Linked DNA regions of Mesorhizobium shangrilense. The protein of the gene in region 2 interacts with the protein of the main gene of each other region in a pairwise test. Links are inferred from orthologs where the notes say so. Each region holds a gene or a part of one and is shown on either strand. Other genes may lie near its edges. The genes, in order: gyrB and gyrA.

The links.
Region 1: the proteins of gyrA (region 2) and gyrB interact in binary tests that used the Escherichia coli proteins (3 or more experiments, as listed by UniProt). The link is inferred for Mesorhizobium shangrilense from one-to-one orthologs.

The regions. Positions count from the first base shown.
Region 1 is NZ_JAQGPN010000001.1:4,738,286-4,741,683, reverse strand. Bases 89-3,169 are described here. They hold gyrB (DNA topoisomerase (ATP-hydrolyzing) subunit B), read left to right. Parts: upstream 89-427; coding sequence 428-2,911; downstream 2,912-3,169. Other genes in these bases: PD284_RS22840 (3-deoxy-7-phosphoheptulonate synthase), read right to left, coding at 2,991-3,169; PD284_RS22850 (hypothetical protein), read right to left, coding at 89-121. Outside these bases: more of PD284_RS22850, read right to left, coding at 1-88; more of PD284_RS22840, read right to left, coding at 3,170-3,398. UniProt on the Escherichia coli protein: DNA gyrase negatively supercoils closed circular double-stranded DNA in an ATP-dependent manner to maintain chromosomes in an underwound state.
Region 2 is NZ_JAQGPN010000001.1:3,271,588-3,275,211, reverse strand. Bases 268-3,574 are described here. They hold gyrA (DNA gyrase subunit A), read left to right. Parts: upstream 268-629; coding sequence 630-3,374; downstream 3,375-3,574. Other genes in these bases: PD284_RS15755 (hypothetical protein), read right to left, coding at 3,488-3,574; PD284_RS15765 (MarC family protein), read right to left, coding at 268-384. Also shown: more of PD284_RS15765, read right to left, coding at 1-267; more of PD284_RS15755, read right to left, coding at 3,575-3,624. UniProt on the Escherichia coli protein: A type II topoisomerase that negatively supercoils closed circular double-stranded (ds) DNA in an ATP-dependent manner to maintain chromosomes in an underwound state.

The DNA.
Region 1 (3,398 bases), 1.5 Mb from region 2 along the record:
TGTTATAGAGCCCGATATTGCCCTCATAGGGGACCCGACGCCCGACGAAGAATTGCAACTGGTCGGCGGCTCGGCACGAAAAGTCATTCCCATTGCGAATGATCGTGAAGAGTATCGACATAATCTTCCCTCGAAAGTTGTCGATGTTGATATACGCAACCATAGGGAGAGATGGATGTAAAGCGCCGGTCGCCGGAAGGGTGGTTTTCCTGACGCACAATGCGCCTGGAGCGCCGGTCTTCCCTGTCGCCGGTTTGACTTGCCGCGCATCGCGGCGTGGCGGTCAGGATTCACTACTTTCAGAGGCGCAAAATGCCGCGCCGATTTGGAGAATCGGCTTGGAAAGCCTATATCTAGAAGGTCATGCGAGGCGTGATTCGGCCGCATTCCGCGCGTAGCTCCGCCTCAGTTCCAATGAAAGCAGTTCATGAGCGACGATACCGAAAACGGCAACGGCGGCAGCGTTCAGTACGGCGCTGATTCAATCAAGGTTTTGAAGGGGTTGGACGCGGTCCGCAAGCGTCCGGGGATGTATATCGGCGACACCGACGACGGGTCGGGCCTGCACCACATGGTCACAGAAGTCGTCGACAACGCCATCGACGAGGCGCTCGCGGGTCATGCCGACCTGGTATCGGTGACGCTCAACCCGGACGGCTCCTGTACGGTGGCTGACAACGGCCGCGGCATTCCTACCGATCTTCACCCGACGGAGGGCGTTTCCGCCGCCGAAGTCATCATGACGCAACTCCATGCGGGCGGGAAGTTCGACCAGAATTCCTACAAGGTCTCCGGTGGCCTCCACGGCGTTGGCGTTTCGGTGGTGAATGCGCTGTCCGTCTGGCTGAAGATCAAGATTCGTCGCGACGGCAAGATTCATGAGATGAGCTTTTCCCATGGCGAGGCGGATGCGCCGCTTGCCGTGGTCGGCAGCTACGTACAGGACAAGCAGCCCGGCACTTATGAGGGTCGCAGCGGCACGTCTGTCACTTTCCTGCCCTCGCCAGCGACGTTCTCCATGGTCGACTTCGATTACAACACGCTGGAGCACCGGCTGCGCGAACTCGCCTTCCTGAACTCCGGCGTGCGCATCGTGCTGACCGACAAGCGCCACGCCGACGTCAAGCAGGCGGAACTGATGTACGAGGGCGGCCTGGAAGCTTTCGTTCGGTTTCTCGATCGGGCGAAGAAGCCGTTGATCGACAAGCCGGTGGCCATCCGCGCGGAGCGCGACGGCATCACCGTCGAGGTGGCCATGTGGTGGAATGACAGCTACCACGAGAACGTGCTGTGCTTCACCAACAACATCCCGCAACGCGACGGCGGAACGCACCTTGCCGGCTTTCGCGGCGCGCTGACGCGCCAGGTCATCGGCTATGGCAGCAGTTCGGGCCTGACCAAGAAGGAGAAGGTCGAACTCACCGGGGACGACTGTCGCGAGGGCCTGACGGCGGTGCTGTCCGTCAAGGTTCCGGATCCGAAATTCTCCTCGCAGACCAAGGACAAGCTGGTGTCCTCCGAGGTCCGTCCGGTGGTGGAAAGCCTTGTGAACGAGGCTCTTGGGACATGGCTTGAAGAACATCCGGCCGAAGGCAAGGTGGTGGTCGAGAAGGTCATCCAGGCTGCCGCCGCCCGCGAGGCGGCGCGCAAAGCGCGCGACATCACCCGCAAGAGCACACTGGGCGTCACCTCGTTGCCAGGCAAGCTGGCGGACTGCCAGGAGCGCGACCCGGCCAAGTCCGAACTGTTCATCGTCGAGGGCGACTCCGCCGGCGGCTCGGCCAAGAGCGGCCGGTCGCGTCAGAACCAGGCCATCCTGCCGCTGCGCGGAAAAATCCTGAATGTCGAGCGCGTACGTTTCGACCGCATGCTGTCGTCCGACATGATCGGCACGCTGATCACTGCGCTCGGGACGTCCGTCGGCAAGGATGAGGTCAATGGCTTCAACATCGACAAGCTACGCTACCACAAGATCATCATCATGTCGGACGCCGACGTCGACGGCGCTCACATCCGCACCCTGCTGCTGACGTTCTTCTTCCGGCAAATGCCGGAACTCATCGAGCGCGGTCATCTCTACATAGCTCAGCCGCCGCTCTACAAGGTGACGCGCGGCAAGAGCTCGCAATACATCAAGAATGAAGGCGCGTTCGAGGAATTCCTGATCGCTTCGGGCCTCGACGACGCTTCTCTCACGCTGGCTTCCGGCGAGGTTCGCAGCGGCCAGGATCTGCATGCGGTGGTCGAGGATGCGCTTGCGGTGCGCTCGCTGATCAACGGGCTCCACACGCGCTACAACCGCAGCGTCGTCGAGCAGGCGGCGACCGCCGGCGCGCTGAAGCCGGAGCTCTTCGACGACCTCGGCCGCGCCAACGTCGTGGCCAAGATCGTCGCGGCCCGGCTGGACGCCATTGCCGAGGACACCGAGCGCGGCTGGGACGGCCATGTCTCGACCTCGAATGAAGAAGGCCCCGGCGGATATGTGTTCGAACGCACCGTGCGCGGCGTCAAGGAAACGGCGCATCTCGACATGGGGCTGATCAATTCCGCCGACGCGCGCGCGCTCGACCGCTACGCGCCACGCCTCGAAGAGGTCTACGCAACGCCGCCGACGCTTCGCCGCAAGGATGTCTCGCAGGCGATCGCGGGACCGTTGGCGCTCCTCGATGCGGTGTTCGCCGCTGGTCGCAAGGGCCTGACTATGCAGCGCTACAAGGGTCTTGGCGAGATGAACGCGGAGCAGCTTTGGGAGACGACGCTCGATCCGGACGCCCGTTCGCTGCTGCAGGTGAAAATCTCCGACGCCACCGACGCCGATTCGCTGTTCAGCCGCCTCATGGGTGACGAGGTCGAGCCACGCCGCGAGTTCATCCAGGAGAACGCGCTGAACGTGGCGAACCTGGACGTCTGAGGACGCCGTATCGCTTGAGTCCGGCGGCGGCTCGGGAGCCATCGATCCGCCGCCTGCTGTTTTTGCCGCCAGACAGGCGTCAGGCTGCGCCGGAGCGGACCTCCGCCTGGCGCGCCTTTCGCCGCGCCTCGACTGCCTCGGCGAGCACCTGCAGCACGTCGGCGGTGGTGTCCCAGTCGATGCAACCGTCGGTGATGCTCTGGCCGTAGGTCAACGCCTTGCCGGGCACGACATCCTGCCGGCCGGCGACCAGGTTGCTCTCGATCATCACGCCCATGATGCGGCGGTCGCCCTGCGCCATCTGGTGCGCGATGTCATCGACCACACGCGGCTGGTTCTCCGGCTTCTTGGAGCTGTTGGCGTGGCTTGCGTCGATCATCACCTGCGGCTTCAGGCCTGACTTCGCAAGATCCGCGCAGGCCGCATCGACGCTCGCCGCGTCATAGTTGGGTTGGCTGCCGCCGCGCAGGATGATGTGGCAGTCGCC
Region 2 (3,624 bases):
GGGACCGGCGATCAGCGGAATGGCCAGGGGGAAGGCCGCGACGTTGTGGATGTGGTCTTTGGTGATCGCCGTGTCGGCGCTCTTTTCCTTGCGCTCGTTGCGCCGCTCGAACACCATCTCGAAGGCAATGAAGAAGAGCAGCAGGCCGCCTGCGACTCGGAAGGCCGGCAGCGTGATGCCGAAGGCGGCCAGGATGGCGGCGCCCATCAGCGCGAACACCGCCAGCACGCCGAATCCGATGACCGAGGCGCGGATGGACACCTGATAGCGTTGCTGGCGGTTCATGCCCCGCGTCACCGCCAGGAAAAGCGGCGCCAGGCCCGGCGGATCAATGGTCACCAGGATCGTCACGAAAGCGTTGAACAGGCTGTCGAAATTGGGCACGCTGCGGATCTCCCCCGGTGCAAAGCTATCGTGAAGCCAGACGGCGCGCCAGACCAGCGGCCACGGCTTCCATTGTTCCGGAAACCTTGCGCGCAGTACGCCGCTTCCTTGCGGCGTCGTGAAGCAGTCTAATATCCTTTTGAAATAACGATGGAAATCGTCGTTGGAAAAGCTTCGACGGCATTGGAGAAGGCGATAGTGTTCCTATATAAGGATCAAGTGATTCCCAACTTTTGTGATCCGTTTTGACAGACCAGAAAACGCCGCCCGGTTCTGAAGGCGGTCCCTCCGATATCGAGCCCATCTCCATCATCGAGGAGATGCAGCGGTCCTATCTCGACTACGCGATGAGCGTCATCGTCAGCCGTGCGCTGCCGGACGTGCGCGACGGGCTTAAGCCGGTGCATCGGCGTATCCTCTACGCCTCGCACGAGAGCGGCTATCACTGGAACCGCAAGCATGTGAAGTCGGCGCGTCCGGTGTCCGACGTGATGGGTAAGTATCACCCGCACGGCGACGCCTCGATCTATGACGCGTTGGTGCGCATGGCGCAGGACTGGTCCATGCGCGTGCCGCTGATCGACGGGCAGGGCAATTTCGGCTCCATCGACGGCGATCCGCCGGCGGCCATGCGCTACACCGAGGCGCGCCTGACCAAGGTCGCCCACGAACTGCTTGAAGACATCGACAAGGACACGGTCGATTTCCAGGAGAACTATGACGGTACCGACAGCGAGCCGAAGGTCCTGCCCGCGCGCTATCCAAACCTGCTCGTCAGCGGGTCGGGCGGCATCGCCGTCGGCATGGCGACCAACATCCCGCCGCACAACCTGTCGGAGGTCGTGGACGGCGCCATAGCGCTCATCGATAATCCGGCAATCGATCTGCCGGAGTTGATGGAGATCATTCCCGGACCGGATTTCCCGACCGGCGGGCTTATTCTCGGTCGCTCCGGCATCTACTCGGCCTACTCGACCGGCCGCGGCTCGATCATCATGCGCGGCAAGGTGCACGTCGAGCCGATCCGCAATGAGCGCGAGGCCATCGTCGTCACCGAAGTTCCCTACCAGGTGAACAAGGCGACGATGATCGAGAAGATGGCCGAACTGGTGCGCGACAAGCGCATCGAAGGCATCTCGGACATCCGCGACGAGAGCGACCGGCAGGGCTATCGCGTCGTCATCGAGCTGAAGCGCGACGCCAACGCCGAGGTCATTCTCAACCAGCTCTACCGCTTCACGCCGCTGCAGACGTCGTTCGGCGCAAACGTTGTGGCGCTCAACGGCGGCAAGCCGGAGATCCTGAACCTGCTCGACATGTTGAGGGCGTTCGTCGCCTTCCGCGAAGACGTCGTCAGTCGCCGCACGAAGTTCCTGCTTCGAAAGGCGCGCGAGCGTGCCCACGTGCTCGTGGGACTGGCGATTGCGGTCGCCAATATCGACGAGGTGATCCGCCTGATCCGCCATGCGCCCGATCCGTCGACGGCGCGCGAACAGTTGATGACGCGGCGCTGGCCGGCGGCCGACGTCGAGTCGCTCATCCTGCTCATCGACGATCCGCGCCACCGCATCAACGAAGACGGCACCTACAATCTGTCCGACGAGCAGGCGCGCGCCATCCTGGAACTGCGTCTGGCCCGTCTCACGGCGCTGGGCCGCGATGAGATCGCCGACGAACTGAACAAGATCGGCGCTGAAATTGCTGATTTCCTTGACATTTTGTCGTCTCGCGCGCGCATCCAGCAGATCGTCAAGGATGAAATGGCCGCGGTTCGCGACGAGTTTGGGACACCGCGTCGCACGGAGATCACCGACGGCGGCGCGGATATGGAGGACGAGGACCTCATCCAGCGTGAGGACATGGTCGTAACCGTGACCCACGAGGGGTATATCAAGCGCGTGCCGCTCTCGATCTACCGGGCGCAGAATCGCGGCGGCAAGGGCCGGTCTGGCATGTCCACCAAGGACACCGACTTCGTCACCCGCCTGTTCGTGGCCAACACGCACACGCCGGTATTGTTCTTCTCCTCCCGTGGCATCGTCTACAAGGAGAAGGTCTGGCGCCTGCCCATCGGTACGCCGCAGTCGCGCGGCAAGGCCCTCATCAACATGCTGCCCATCGAAAGCGGCGACCGCATCACCGCCATTATGCCGCTGCCGGAGGACGAGGAAAGCTGGGGCAACCTCGACGTCATGTTCGCGACCACGCGCGGAACAGTGCGCCGCAACAAGCTGTCCGACTTCGTCGACGTGAAGCGCAACGGCAAGATCGCCATGAAGTTCGACGAGGAGGGCGACGCCATCCTCGCTGTGGAAACCTGCACCGAGAACGACGACGTGCTGCTCACGGCCGATTCTGGCCAGTGCATCCGTTTCCCGGTCACCGATGTCCGCGTCTTCCAGAGCCGCGGCTCGCAGGGCGTGCGCGGCATCCTGATGGGTGAGACCGACCGCGCCATCTCCATGACCATCCTGGAGCATGTCGACGCCGATCCGGCGGAGCGTTCTGCATATCTCAAGCGCTCGGTGATTGAGCGTCGCGCAGTGAGCGGCGACGACGAAGAAATCGCCCTGACCAACGAAGAGGTAAGCGAGGACGCACAGCTAAATGATGAGCGGTACGAATTCCTCAAGGCGCATGAGCAGTTCGTGCTGACAGTCACGGAGTTCGGCTACGGCAAGCGGTCATCTTCGTATGATTTCCGTCTGACAGGACGCGGCGGCAAGGGCATCCGGGCCACTGACGTCTCCAAGACGGCGGAGATCGGCAAGCTGGTCGCGACCTTCCCGGTGGAGAACGAGGACCAGATCATGCTGGTTTCGGACGGCGGGCAGGTGATTCGCGTTCCTGTGAACAACATCCGCGTCGCCAGCCGAGCAACGAAGGGCGTCACCATCTTCTCCACCGCCGAAGGCGAGAAGGTCGTGTCGGTGGAGCGTATTTCGGAACCGGAAGGCGAAGAGGACGAAGCGGCTTCGCCGGAGCCGTGATTTCGGACTGAGCATCGGCCCTGCCTCGGTGGAATCAAGAAGGGCGGATTGCGTTGCAGCGCAATCCGCACTTCTTCTTGGGAGGATGGTGCAGCGGGACCGGGTGTCGGAGGTCAGTTCCAGCCCGGACCGAAGCGTTCGGAACCGCGTCGGCGGTTTTCCGCCCTGACGCGCTGAGCTTCCTCGTGCAGGCCAAACACGGTGGCGATCAGCATCAGCACGGTCATGGCAATAGCGAGCATGTAGATCA